3 regions of the Streptomyces sp. NPDC012637 genome follow, and region 2 is predicted to be linked to each of the others. Evidence: riboswitches for the same ligand, from Rfam matches in the RefSeq annotation. Region 2 holds a riboswitch; each other region holds the start of a gene.
What was found. Region 2 has a riboswitch for cobalamin ahead of ACFY8W_RS16655 (cobalamin biosynthesis protein). Riboswitches for the same ligand answer to the same signal wherever they lie in the genome.
Positions count from the first base shown of each region.

Region 1: linked by a shared signal. The riboswitch ahead of ACFY8W_RS30280 (ABC transporter substrate-binding protein) and the one ahead of ACFY8W_RS16655 (cobalamin biosynthesis protein) in region 2 are both predicted to bind cobalamin.
Region 3: linked by a shared signal. The riboswitch ahead of metE (5-methyltetrahydropteroyltriglutamate--homocysteine S-methyltransferase) and the one ahead of ACFY8W_RS16655 (cobalamin biosynthesis protein) in region 2 are both predicted to bind cobalamin.

Region 1 is NZ_JBIBDS010000008.1:404,282-408,894, reverse strand. It holds gene ACFY8W_RS30295 (DUF2017 family protein) at 1-97, shown strand, start outside; gene ACFY8W_RS30290 (amino acid permease) at 425-1,861, shown strand; gene ACFY8W_RS30285 (Mov34/MPN/PAD-1 family protein) at 1,947-2,372, shown strand; cobalamin riboswitch at 2,350-2,531, shown strand; gene ACFY8W_RS30280 (ABC transporter substrate-binding protein) at 2,570-3,547, shown strand; gene ACFY8W_RS30275 (iron chelate uptake ABC transporter family permease subunit) at 3,544-4,554, shown strand; gene ACFY8W_RS30270 (ATP-binding cassette domain-containing protein) at 4,551-4,613, shown strand, end outside.
Region 2 is NZ_JBIBDS010000003.1:794,737-799,349, forward strand. It holds gene ACFY8W_RS16650 (cobyric acid synthase) at 1-1,415, opposite strand, end outside; gene ACFY8W_RS16655 (cobalamin biosynthesis protein) at 1,412-2,395, opposite strand; adenosylcobalamin (AdoCbl) riboswitch at 2,449-2,523, opposite strand; gene ACFY8W_RS16660 (hypothetical protein) at 2,699-2,920, opposite strand; gene ACFY8W_RS16665 (inorganic phosphate transporter) at 2,937-4,214, opposite strand; gene ACFY8W_RS16670 (alpha/beta hydrolase) at 4,564-4,613, shown strand, end outside.
Region 3 is NZ_JBIBDS010000007.1:4,206-8,818, forward strand. It holds gene ACFY8W_RS25925 (MMPL family transporter) at 1-2,138, shown strand, start outside; cobalamin riboswitch at 2,201-2,400, shown strand; gene metE (5-methyltetrahydropteroyltriglutamate--homocysteine S-methyltransferase) at 2,585-4,613, shown strand, end outside.

The DNA of each region.
Region 1 (4,613 bases), on a different contig from region 2:
CCGGCTGCCGGACGACGATCCGCGCAAGCCGATGGTCATGGCGTACCTCTGGCTCGGCGGGCTCCAGGAGTCGCTCGTCGAGACCCTGATGCCGTAGGGAAGTTCCCTACTGGCAGGTGTTCGCTCAGCGGACGCTCAAATCCGGATAACGAATACGTTATCCAAGTGCCTCCCTTGCCGTCTTGAGTCCTTCTTGTCCTGATTTTCGTGTGGCGTGGGTCACACGCGTACCCGCCGATCACTGTGAACACCGTGATAAATCTTCACGACCACCCGGGGACGCCACCCCTGTCCCCGGGGGCGCTTTGACCGGCTGACCGCCGGTGGCACTCCATCCACATCCGGGGGGATCAGGACCTGATCCGCAGCACAGAACGGCCCAGCGGCCGGGTGCGCGGACCAGCATGGAGAAAGGCGCACCACCATGACCTCAGTGCAGGTCGACAAGCAGCACGACGGCAATGAGGCCGCGGACACCGCAGCCGGCGAGGGCTATCACCGGGCACTCGGCGCACGTCAGATCCAGATGATCGCCATCGGCGGCGCCATCGGCACCGGGCTCTTCCTGGGCGCGGGCAAGGGCATCTCCATCGCGGGACCGAGCCTGATCCTCGCGTACGCCATCGCGGGAATCGTCATCTTCTTCATCATGCGGGCGCTCGGCGAGCTCCTCATGTACCGCCCGGTCTCGGGCTCCTTCTCGGAGTACGCGCGGGAGTTCATCGGCCCCTTCGCGGGCTTCGTGACCGGCTGGACGTACTGGCTCTTCTGGGTCGTCACCGGCATCACCGAGGTCACCGCCGCGGCCACCTACATGACGTACTGGTGGGACATCCCGCAGTGGATCTCCGCCCTCGTCTTCACCGTGATCCTCTACGGCGCCAACCTGATCTCCGTGAAGCTCTTCGGTGAGCTGGAGTTCTGGTTCTCGATGGTCAAGGTCACCGCGATCGTCGGCATGATCCTGATCTGTGCCGGCATCCTCACCATCGGCTTCTCCGACGCCGGCGACACCGCCTCGATCACCCACCTGTGGGACCTCGGCGGCTTCTTCGCCGGGGAGAACGGCATCGGCTCCACCCTCATGACCCTCCAGATGGTCATGTTCGCCTTCCTCGCCGTCGAGCTGGTCGGCGTCACCGCGGGCGAGTCCAAGGACCCGAAGACCGTCCTGCCCAAGGCCATCAACACCGTGCCGTGGCGCATCGCCGTCTTCTACGTCGGCGCGCTGATCATGATCCTGTCGGTCGTCCCGTGGACCGAGTTCAAGCCGGGCGTCTCGCCGTTCGTCGCCGCCTTCGAGAAGATGGGCCTCGGCATCGGCGCGGCCATCGTCAACTTCGTCGTGCTGACGGCGGCGCTCTCGTCCTGCAACTCCGGCATGTACTCCACCGGCCGCATGCTGCGCGACCTCGCGCTCAACGGCCAGGGCCCGAAGTTCTTCACCAGGCTGACGAAGAGCGGCACCCCGCTGATCGGCACGACCTTCTCGGCCGCGCTGATGATGGTGGGCGTCTGGATCAACTACCAGTGGCCCGGCGACGCGTTCAACTACGTCGTCTCCTTCGCCACCATCTCCGGCATGTGGGCCTGGATCATGATCCTGGCCTGCCACGTCCGCTACCGCCTCAAGGCCGACCGCGGCGAGCTGCCCGAGTCCTCCTTCAAGGCGCCCGGCGGCATCTGGCCCAGCCTCTTCGCCCTCGCCTTCATCGGCATGGTCATCGTGATGATGGGCATCGACGAGGGTGCGCGCGTCTCGCTGTACTGCGCGCCGCTGTGGGGCCTGCTCCTCGGCGTCGCCTACCTGGTCCTCAAGGCCCGCAACCCCGAAGGCGCCGCCTTCGCCAAGCGCTCGTAGCGCCTCCGACCTGCAAGGTCTCACCATTCGGGCCGTCTCGTATCGAACCTCGATACGGGGCGGCCCGTCTGCTTATCCTGTCGGCATGCTGACCATCACCCGAGCCCTGTACGACCAGATCGTCGAGCACTCCCGCGCGGACCACCCCGACGAGGCCTGCGGCGTGGTCGCGGGTCCGGTCGGCACGGGCCGCCCCGAGCGGTTCATCCCCATGCTGAACGCGGCGCGCTCGCCCACCTTCTACGAGTTCGACTCCGGCGACCTGCTGAAGCTCTACCGCGACATGGACGACCGGGACGAGGAGCCCGTGATCGTCTACCACTCGCACACGGCGACCGAGGCCTACCCGTCCCGGACCGACATCTCCTACGCCAACGAGCCGCAGGCGCACTACGTCCTCGTCTCCACCGCCGACACCGACGGCGCCGGCCCCTTCCAGTTCCGCTCGTACACGATCGTCGACGGCGTCGTGGAGGAGGAAGAGGTCAAGATCGTCGAGGCCTACGAGTAGTCTGGGCGCGACCTTTCAGGGCGGCAGGACCCAGGAAGCCGGTGCGAGTCCGGCGCGGTCCCGCCACTGTGAGCGCCCCCGGGTCCTGTCCGGCACCGACCCACCGGACGGGCCACGAGGGGCGCGAGCCAGGAACTGACCTGCCGCCTTCTCACCACCGATCGGGGACGTGGAAATCCCCGGAGGAGGCCAACGCCGTGACCTGGCGCCGCCCGCTGCTGCCCGCGCTCGCCCTCGTACCCCTGCTCGCCGCCTGCTCCGCACCGGCGTCCGGGACCGGGACCACGCCCACCGGGAAGGCCGCGCCCGGCTTCCCGTACACCGTGACCAACTGCGGTGTGACCACCACCTACCAGGCCCCGCCCAAGCGCGCGGTGACCATGAACCAGCACGTCACCGAGGTCATGCTCGCCCTCGGCCTGGAGAAGTCGCTCGCCGGCACCGCCTATCTCGACGACGCGGTCCTGCCCGCCTACAAGAAGGCCTACGACTCCGTCCCGGTCCTCGCCAAGGAGTACCCCTCCAAGGAGGCCCTGCTCGCCGCGAACCCGGACTTCGTGTACGGCGGTTACGCCTCCGCCTTCGACACCAAGGCCGGCCGCGGCCGCGACGACCTGAAGCGCTCCGGCATCGAGTCCCGGCTCAACACCGAGTACTGCCCGTCCGGCGCCACCTCCTTCGACGACCTCTACCGCGAGGTCGGCGAGGTGGGCCGCACCTTCGGCGTCGCCGAGCGCGCCGAGAAGTGGAACCGCGAGGCCCGCGCCGCGCTCGCCGCCACCGAGCAGCGGCTGGAGGGCGCCCCGCCGGTGTCCGTCTTCGTCTACGACAGCGGCGACAAGACCGCGTTCACCGCCGGCGGCAAGGGCATCGGCAACGAGCTGATCACCCGCGCCGGCGGCCGCAACGTCTTCGCCGACCTCGACAAGACCTTCGGCGACGCCACCTGGGAGCAGGTCGTCGCCCGCAAGCCCGAGGTCGTCGTCATCTACGACTACGGCTCCACCACCGTCGAGCAGAAGAAGCGGCGCCTCCTCGACGACCCTGCCCTGCGCGAGGTGCCCGCGATCAAGAACCGCCGCTTCGCCGTGCTGCCGCTCTCCGACACCGTGCTCGGCGTCCGGGCGCCCGCCGCCGTCGGCAAGCTCGCCGCCCAGCTCCACCCCGGCCGGTGAAGCGGTACGCGACCGTCGTCGCCGGACTGCTCCTGGCGCTCGCGGCGGCCGTCGTGGCCTCGCTGGCGCTCGGCTCCGTCCGCGTCCCGCCCGGCCAGGTGCTCGACGCCCTGACCGGCCGGGCCGGGCCCTCGCCGTACCGGACGATCGTGCTCGACGTCCGGCTGCCCCGGGTGCTGCTCGGGGCGGTCGTCGGCGCCGGGCTGGCCGTCGTCGGCACCGTCCTGCAGGCCCTGGTCCGCAACCGGCTCGCCGACCCCTTCCTGCTCGGAATCTCCTCCGGGGCCTCCGCCGGCGCCGTCGCCGTCATCGTCCTGGGCGTCGGCGGCGGGATCACCACCACCGTCGCGCTGCCCGCCGGGGCCTTCGCGGGCGCGCTGCTCGCACTCGTCCTCGTCTATGGCCTGGCCCGGCGCGGCGGCACCATGACCGGGCCGCGGCTCGTCCTGGCCGGGGTGGCCGTCTCGTACATCCTGTCCGCGCTGACCACCCTGCTCCTGGTCGTCGCGGGCCGCCCCGAGCAGTTCCAGGAGGCGCTGTTCTGGTCCCTCGGCGGCCTCGGCAGCGCCCGCTGGGACAGCCTGGCGCTGCCCGCGGCCGTCCTCGCCGCCGGCATCGGCGCGCTCCTCACCCTCGCCAGGCCGCTCGACCTGCTGCTCGTCGGCGAGGAGGGCGCGACCGTCCTCGGCCTGGACACCGCGCGCTTCCGCGCCGCCGTCTTCGTCCTCGCCTCGCTGGTCACCGCCGTCCTCGTCGCGGCCAGCGGAGCCGTCGGCTTCGTGGGCCTGATGGTCCCGCACGCCGCCCGCGCGGTCGTCGGGGCCCCGCACCGCCGGCTGCTGCCGGTCGCCGCGCTCGGCGGGGCGGTCGCGCTGGTCCTCGCCGACCTGGCCGCCCGTACCGTCGCCGCGCCGCAGGACATCCCCGTCGGCGTGCTCACCGCGCTCACCGGCGGCCCGTTCTTCCTGTGGCTGATGCGCCGCCGACCCGAAGGAGCGGCCCTGTGACCGAGCTGCGCGTGGAGTCCCTGTCGTACGAGGACCGGCTGCGCGAGGCGGACCTGGTC
Region 2 (4,613 bases):
AGGTCGCCGAGGCGGTCCAGCTGCTCCTCGCGGAGCGTGCCGAAGGACGTGTCGGGCGCCGGGACGAAGCGGCGTCCGGCCGCGGCCGCCACCTCCCGCAGGAACGCCCGGCGGAAGCCGTCGCTCTCCAGCGAGCCGTGCCAGTGGGTGCCCCACACCGCGCCGACCCGGCAGCCGTCCAGGAACGGCGTGCCGCCGAGGACCTCCGCCACGCCGTGGTGGATCTCGTAGCCCTCGACCCGCTCGCCGAGCGCCTCGCCGACCGGCCGGGCCAGGGTCTTCTCGACCCCGAAGCGGATCCGGACGGGCAGCAGTCCGAGCCCGTCCACCACGCCGGCCTTCGATTCGACCTCGTCCTCGATCCGCTCGCCCAGCGCCTGGAAGCCGCCGCAGATGCCGAGCACCGGCCGTCCCTCGGCCGCCCGGCGGGCGAGGGCGTCGGCGAGACCGCGCTCCCGCAGCCAGGCCAGCGCCTTGACCGTCCCGCGGGTGCCGGGCACGACGACCAGGTCCGCGTCGACGAGCTCCTCGGGCCGGTCCACGAACCGCACGACGACGCCCGGCTCGGCGGCCAGCGCGTCCACGTCGGTGAAGTTGGACATCAGCGGGACGGCGCAGACGGCGACCCGCAGCACGTCCTCGCCCACCGGCGGTGCCACGACCGACTCGCGGACGGTGCCCCGCAGGGAGACCCGCAGCCCGTCCTCCTCGTCGATGCCGAGGCCGTGCGCGTACGGCAGGACACCGAAGGTCCTGCGCCCGGTGAGGCCGTGCAGCATGTCGAGCCCGGGCTCCAGCAGGGTCACGTCGCCGCGGAACTTGTTCACCAGATATCCGGCGACGAGCTCCTGGTCCTCGGGCGCGAGCAGCGCCGTCGTCCCGAAGAACTGGGCGAACACCCCGCCCCTGTCGATGTCGCCGACGACCACGACGGGCAGCTTCGCGGCCCGCGCGATGCCCATGTTCACGATGTCCGTGCGGCGCAGGTTGATCTCGGCCGGACTGCCCGCCCCCTCGCAGATCACGGCGTCATACGTGCCCCGCAGCTCCTCCAGGCACGCCATCACCGGCTCGAACAGCGTCTGCTGACGCCCGCCGTGGTAGCCGCGGGCGCTCATCTCGCCGACCGGCTTCCCCATCAGCACGACCTGGCTCGACCGGTCGCTGCCGGGCTTCAGCAGCACCGGGTTCATCAGCGCGCTCGGCTCGACCCGCGCGGCCTGCGCCTGCATGGCCTGCGCCCGGCCGATCTCCGCGCCCTCCCGGGTCACGAAGGAGTTCAGGGACATGTTCTGTCCCTTGAACGGCGCCACCTTCACGCCCTGCCGGACCAGCCACCGGCAGATGCCGGCGGTGACGACGCTCTTGCCCGCGTCGGACGTGGTCCCGGCGACCAGCAGCCCCCCGCCCCTCATGCGCTCCTCCGCTTCCTCGCGCTCACCGCGTCCGCGATCAGCCTGCCGCCCACACAGACGGCCAGGGTCAGTCCGGTGACCCGGCGGGACAGCCGCACCGCCCGGTCGATGTCGGCCACCTCGACGGCCCGCCCGGCCCCGTTCAGCACCGGCCGGTGCTCCACCCGCCCGCCGTACGACAGGGTGCCGCCGAGCCGTACGCCGAGGGCGCCCGCGAAGGAGGCCTCCACCGGGCCGGCGTTGGGGCTCGGGTGCCTCCCGGCGTCCTGCCGCCAGGCCCGCACCGCTCCGCCCGGGTTCCCGCCCGCCGCCGCGGCGAGTACGGCGGTGAGCCGGGCGCCCGGCCAGCCGGCCACGTCGTCGAGACGGGCCGAGGCCCAGCCGAACCGCCGGTGGCGCGGGGACCTGTGGCCGACCATCGCGTCGAGGGTGTTGACCGCCCGGAAGCCGAGCAGCCCGGGCACGCCCGCGACCGCGCCCCAGAACAGGGCGCCCACCACGGCGTCGGAGGTGTTCTCGGCGACCGACTCGACCACGGCACGGGCCATCGCCGGCCCGTCCAGGGCCTGCGGGTCGCGGCCGACCAGGTGGGGCATCCGCTCCCGGGCCACCTCCAGGTCCCCGGCCTCCAGCGCCCCGCCGATGGCGCGCGCCTCCCGGCCCAGGGTCGTACCGCCGACGACCGCCCACACGGAGGCGGCGGTCAGCGCGACGGACGCGGGCCGGCTGTCCCGTACCGCACGGGCGGCGAGGGCGCCGAGCGCCACCGTCCCGCCGGCGCAGAGGGCCGTGTGCAGGGCGCCGCGGCCGCGGTCGTCGCGCCACAGCCGGCGTTCGACGGCGCCGGCGGCGCGGCCGAAGGCGGCGACGGGATGGCCGCGGCGGGGATCGCCCGCGAGCAGGTCGACGGCGAGGCCGACGGCCGCTCCGTACGCGAAGGTCGAGGTGGCACGGGAAGGTCTGGGGCCGCGGCCGGGCATGGCGCTGTGTCCTCACTCAGGGTCCGCGCCCTGGGTCGACGTGACCGGCGGCGAGAGTTCCTGACTCCTGGCCCCTCGGGGCCGGTCACAGTGGCGGGACCGTGCCGGATTCGCACCGGACTTCCTCTGCTTGCCGCCGTATTGGCCCCGGCAGTCCACCACGCTGCGCGAACAGCCGTCAACTCACCCTTGACCTGCGTCGGGTCACTGTGCGGAGCACCACAAACACGACGGCCGGGCGGCCCGCACACGAGGTGCGGACCGCCCGGCCGGAAGGGTCTGCCGTGCTCCGTCGGACGACGGTCAGGCGACGATCAGGTAGATGCCGTACGCCACGGCCGCGACGCACAGGCCGAAGCAGGCGTAGGCGCCGGTGCGGGCCAGGGCGGCGGAGCCGCCCTGCGCGGCGGCCTGCTCCTGCTTGGAGAGGCCGACGATGCCGAGGGTGAACAGGCCCACGATGGCGACGGTCGCCACGAGGCTGACTCCGAAGACGGAGCCGAGAGCTGCCCAGTCGATCTTCATGCTTGGTTCCAGTTCCTCAGACCGCGGCGGCGGGGGCCGGGGGAGCGGCGGGGTCCGCGGGGTTCGGGGCGGGGATGGTGGTCTTCAGGTCCTCGTCGGTGACGGCGGCGACGGAGCCGGCCGGCGGCGGGGTGACGGCCGCCATGGCGGTGGTCACGACGCCCGCGGGCTCGGTGCCGGACGCGGTCTCGCTCTCGACGTCGTTGACGTTGGTGTGGTCGACGACCTGGCGGCGGGAGACGAGCCAGATGCCGATGCAGGAGGCGACCAGGAAGGCCGCGACGACGTAGACGCCCCAGTCGCCCTGGCGGGCGACGTACTCGGAGCCGGCACCGACCAGGCCCGCGGCCGGCAGGGTCAGACCCCAGGCGACGAACATGCGGGTGGCGGTCGACCAGCGGACGACGCCGCCCTTGCGGCCGAGGCCCGCGCCCATGACGGCGCCGGAGACGGAGTGCGTGGTCGAGAGGGAGAAGCCGAGGTGGGACGAGGCCAGGATGACGGTGGCCGCGCTGGTCTGGGCGGCGAAGCCCTGCTGCGGCTGGAGGTCGGTGAGGCCCTTGCCCATGGTGCGGATGATGCGCCAGCCGCCGAGGTAGGTGCCGAGCGCGATCGCCAGACCGGCGGAGACGATGACCCAGACGGGCGGGTTGGAGCCGGGGGCGAGGACGCCGCCGGCGACCAGGGCGAGGGTGATGATGCCCATCGTCTTCTGGGCGTCGTTGGTGCCGTGCGCGAGGGAGACGAGACCGGCGGACGCGATCTGACCGGCGCGGTAGCCCTTGTCGGTCGTCTTCTTGTCGGCCTTCTTGTCGAGGCGGTACGTCAGGCGGGCCGAGAGCATCGCGGCGATGCCGGCGACGAGCGGGGCGGCGACCGCCGGGATGAGCACCTTGGTGACGACGACGTCACCGTTGACACCGCTGAGGCCGATCGAGGCGACGGTCGCGCCGATCAGACCGCCCATGAGGGCGTGGGAGGAACTGGACGGCAGTCCGACCAGCCAGGTCACCAGGTTCCAGAGGATGGCGCCGACGAGCGCCGCGAGGATGACTTCCGGTTGGATGCCCTCCTCGTTGACGAGTCCCTTGGAGATCGTCTTGGCGACCTCCACCGACAGGAAAGCGCCGACCAGGTTCAGCACGGCGGACATGGCCACCGCCGTCTTGGGCTTGAGAGCACCGGTCGAGATGGTCGTCGCCATCGCGTTGGCGGTGTCGTGGAAACCGTTCGTGAAATCGAACACGAGAGCTGTCACGACCACAATCGCGAGCAGCAGCGTGATGTGTTCCATTTACCCAGGCAATCGTTTGACGTCAGTGGCTCGTCGAACGTAGGCAACCTGAGTGAACGGAAGGTGAACTGGGTCGGGCGCAGTGGTGTCCCTAAGCAGGGTTCGGAGGTTCCGCTTCCACTTTCATTCGTACGCGTGTCCACGATGTGGTCGCCTGCGACCCCGGGTAATCCGGGCGCTTCCGGGGCGCGTACGACTCCCGCCGCTTCCACCACACTCACCCCGTATCACCCCATGGACAACCCGGGGCGCGGCTCAGCCGCACGGAGGACCCGCCGAGGAGACGCACGTCACTCGAAGGGGGGCCCGCCCGGTGGCAGGCCGGGGCCGGGCTGCCGACACTGGGAGCGTGCGCCCGGCTACAGCGACGGCAGCGGCCGTCACCACAGTGACAGTCCT
Region 3 (4,613 bases), on a different contig from region 2:
CCACGGCCGCCGCCCCGCCCGCCGACACCTTCTCGATGCCCGGCACGGAGTCGCAGAGGGCGTTCGACCTCCTCCAGCAGAAGTTCCCCGACGCCCGCGCGGACGGCGCCGCCGCCCGTGTCGTCATCCGCGCGCCCGGCGCCGAGAAGGTCACCTCCGCCGCCCGCAGGGCGCAGGTCGAGCGGCTCGTCGCCGACCTGGCCGGGGCGCCCCAGGTCGCGTCCGTGGCCGACCCGTTCAAGGCGAACGCCGTGAGCGGCGACCGTACGACGGCGTACGCCTACGTCACGTACGAGGCCAAGGCCACCGCACTGACCGACGCCGCGCACGACGGTCTCTCCGACGCGATGGAGCAGGCCCGGAAGGCGGGGCTCGTCGTCGAGGCCGGCGGAGACGCCGTCAGGATCGAGACGACGATGAGCGGTACGGGCGAGAAGCTCGGCATCCTCGTCTCCGCCGTGGTCCTCGTGCTGACCTTCGGTTCCCTGGTGGCGGCCGGAATGCCGTTGCTGACGGCCCTCATCGGCGTCGGGATCGGCATCAGCGGCATCACAGCGCTCGGCAGCACGCTCGGCCTGTCGTCCACCACGACGACGCTCGCGATGATGATCGGCCTCGCCGTCGGCATCGACTACGCCCTGTTCATCGTGTCCCGCTACCGCTCCGAGATCGCCGACGGCCGTGAGCGCGCGGAGGCCGCCGCCCGTGCCGTGGGCACGGCGGGTTCGGCCGTCGTCTTCGCCGGACTGACCGTGATCATCGCCCTGGCCGGGCTCGCCGTGGTGAACGTTCCGATGCTCACCAAGATGGGCCTCACGGCCGCCGGCACGGTCGCCGTCGCCGTCCTCGTGGCCGTCACGTTCGTGCCGGCGCTCCTCGGCTTCGCACCCGTCAGGGTCCTCGCCCGCCGCGACCGCAGGCAGTACCTCGGCAAGCCGCTGTCGAAGCGTCAGCAGCGCAGGGCCGACAAGCGCGCCGCCCGCCGCAGGCCCAACCTCGGCGCCCGCTGGGCCGCACTCGTCCTGCGCCACCCCGTCGCCGTCCTGCTGCTCGGCGTCGTGGGCCTGGGGGCGGTCGCCGTGCCCGCCGCGAGCCTCGAACTGGGCCTGCCCGGCGAGGGCTCCATGGCCGTGCACACCACCCAGCGCAAGGCGTACGACCTGCTGGCGGACTCCTTCGGCCCCGGCTTCAACGGGCCCCTGACGATCACCGTCCAGGCCGCGGACGCGCAGGCCGCGGCCACCGCGGTCGGCAAGGAGCTCGCCACGCGTCCCGGCGTCGCCGGCGTCTCCCCCGCGACCCCGAACAAGGCGGGCGACACCGCGATCGTCAACGTGATACCCGAGACCGGGCCGACCGACGAGCGGACCGAGGAACTCGTCCGCTCGCTGCGCGCCCTCGCGCCCCGGCTCGAGTCCGGGACGGGTGCGACGGAGATCCTGGTCGCCGGCCAGACCGCGATGTTCATCGACTTCTCGCAGACCCTCGACGACGCCCTCGTGCCCTACCTGGCGCTGGTGGTCGGCCTCGCGTTCCTGCTGCTGATGGTGGTATTCCGGTCCCTGCTCGTCCCGCTGAAGGCGGCCCTCGGCTTCCTGCTGTCGGTGACCGCCGCCCTGGGCGCCGTCGTCGCCGTCTTCCAGTGGGGCTGGCTGGCCGACGTGCTCGGGATCGAGCAGCCCGGCCCGGTGATGAGCACGATGCCGATCTTCATGATCGGCGTGGTCTTCGGCCTGGCGATGGACTACGAGGTCTTCCTGGTCTCCCGCATGCGCGAGGCGTACGTCCACGGGGCGCGGCCCGCCGAGGCGGTCGTCACCGGCTTCCGGTACGGCGGGCGGGTCGTCACCGCCGCGGCGATCATCATGACCAGTGTCTTCGGCGGCTTCATCATGGAGTCCGACGACTTCGTGAAGATGATCGGTTTCGGCCTCGCCACCGCGGTCCTCTTCGACGCCTTCGTCGTCCGCATGGCCATCGTCCCCGCCCTCTTCGCCCTCCTCGGCAAGTCCGCCTGGTGGCTGCCGAAGTGGCTCGACCGGCTCCTGCCGGACGTCGGCGTCGAGGGCGAGAAGCTCACGCGACCGGAGAGCGCGTCCCAGGGGCACGCGGTGCGGCAGGACCACCTCGTGGGCTGACCGGCCTGCGCCTGGCGGGATATGGCCCGTCGTGCCGGCCGGCACCGTAGGCTGGCGGGGCAGCTGGTTCGCCCCGTCAGCCAGGCGGGATGCGTCGTAAGAGGGAACCCGGTGGGAATCCGGGACTGCCCCGCAGCGGTGAGCGGGAACGACCGCCGTCAGAAGCACTGGGTCCGATGCACGGGACCTGGGAAGCGACGGCCAGTAGGGGTCCGCCGGTGAACCCGGCGGACGCGCCCGCGAGTCCGAAGACCTGCCCGTTGCCCGCACGCGGACCGTTCCGCGCGCGGACATCCCGGTGACCTCGAGGGCGGGTCGGCGACCGGAGCGGGACGGACGACGGCGTGGTGACGCGACGCGCGGCCGTTCGCGTCCGCTTCCGTCACCCTTCGCGCCCTCGTCCCGTCGCCGGGACCTCAGGGATCCATCTCGCGAAGGAGATCTCCGTGACCACGAAGTCCGCAGCCGCGGCAGCACGGGCCACCGTGTACGGCTACCCCCGTCAGGGACAGGGCCGGGAACTGAAGAAGGCGATCGAGGGCTACTGGAAGGGCCGGGTCACCGCCGAAGCCCTCCGCGCCACCGCCGCCGGGGTCCGCGCCGAGCGCCGGCGGCAGCTCGCCGACGCCGGCCTCCACGAGGTGCCGACCGGCGACTTCTCGCTGTACGACCACGTCCTCGACACCACGGTCATGGTCGGCGCGGTCCCGGCCCGCCACCGGGAGGCACTCGCCGCCGACCCGCTCGACGGCTACTTCGCCATGGCGCGCGGCACGCAGGACGCGGCGCCGCTGGAGATGACCAAGTGGTTCGACACCAACTACCACTACCTGGTCCCCGAGCTGGGCCCCGGCACGGCGTTCTCGGCCGACTCCTCGAAGCAGGTCGCCGAGCTGCGCGAGGCCCTCGCCGCCGGTCTCGGCGCGCGGCCCGTCCTCGTCGGCCCCGTCACGTACCTGCTGCTCGCCAAGCCCGCGCCGGGCGTCCCCGGGGACTTCGAACCCCTCACCCTGCTCGACCGGCTGCTCCCGGTGTACGCGGACGTGCTCGCCGACCTGCGGGCGGCGGGCGCGGACTGGGTGCAGCTCGACGAGCCCGCGCTCGTCCAGGACCGCACGCCGGCCGAACTGAACGCCGCCGCACGCGCGTACCGGGACCTCGGGGCGCTCACCGACCGGCCGAAGCTGCTCGTCGCGTCCTACTTCGACCGCCTCGGCGACGCCCTGCCTGTCCTCGCCAAGGCGCCGGTCGACGGGCTGGCGCTCGACTTCACCGGACCCGCGGCCGCGAACCTCGACGCCCTGGCCGCCGTCGGCGGCCTGCCCGGCAAGCGGCTCGTCGCCGGCGTCGTCGACGGCCGCAACATCTGGGTCAACGACCTGGAGAAGTCCCTGTCGACCCTCGGCACGCTCCTCGGCCTCGCCGACCGGGTGGACGTCTCGGCCTCCTGCTCCCTCCTCCACGTGCCGCTCGACGCCGCCGCCGAACGCGACGTCGACCCGGGGATCGCGCGCTGGCTGTCCTTCGCCCGGCAGAAGGCCACCGAACTCGTCACCCTGGCCAGGGGCCTGGCGTACGGCACCGGCGCCATCGCCGGCGAGCTGTCGGCGAACCGCGCCGCCCTCTCCTCCCGTACGAGCTCCCCCGTCACCCACGACCCGGCGGTACGCGCCCGTGCCGCCGCCGTCACCGCCTCCGACACGCACCGCTCCCAGCCGTACGCCCGGCGGGCCGCCGCCCAGCGCACCCACCTGGGCCTGCCGCCGCTGCCGACGACCACCATCGGCTCCTTCCCGCAGACCGCCGAACTGCGCACCGCCCGCGCCGACCTGCGGGCCGGCCGGATCGACCTCGACGGTTACGAGGAGCGCATCAGGGCGGAGATCCGGGAGGTCGTCGCGTACCAGGAGAAGACCGGCCTCGACGTCCTCGTGCACGGCGAACCCGAACGCAACGACATGGTCCAGTACTTCGCCGAGCGGCTCCACGGCTACCTCGCCACGCAGCACGGCTGGGTCCAGTCGTACGGCACCCGCTACGTCCGCCCGCCGATCCTGGCCGGCGACGTCTCCCGGCCGGAGCCGATGACCGTGCGCTGGACGTCGTACGCCCAGTCCCTCACCGGCAAGCCGGTCAAGGGCATGCTCACCGGCCCCGTCACCATGCTCGCCTGGTCCTTCGTCCGCGACGACCAGCCCCTCGCCGACACCGCCCGCCAGGTCGCGCTGGCCCTGCGCGACGAGGTGGACGACCTGGAGGCGGCGGGCACCTCGGTCATCCAGGTCGACGAACCCGCGCTGCGCGAGACCCTGCCGCTGCGCACCGCCGACCACGCCGCGTACCTGGCCTGGGCGACCGAGGCCTTCCGCCTCACGACCAGCGGCGTGCGGCCGGACACCCAGATCCACACCCACATGTGCTACGCCGAGTTCGGCGACGTCGTCCAGGCCATCGACGACCTCGACGCCGACGTCA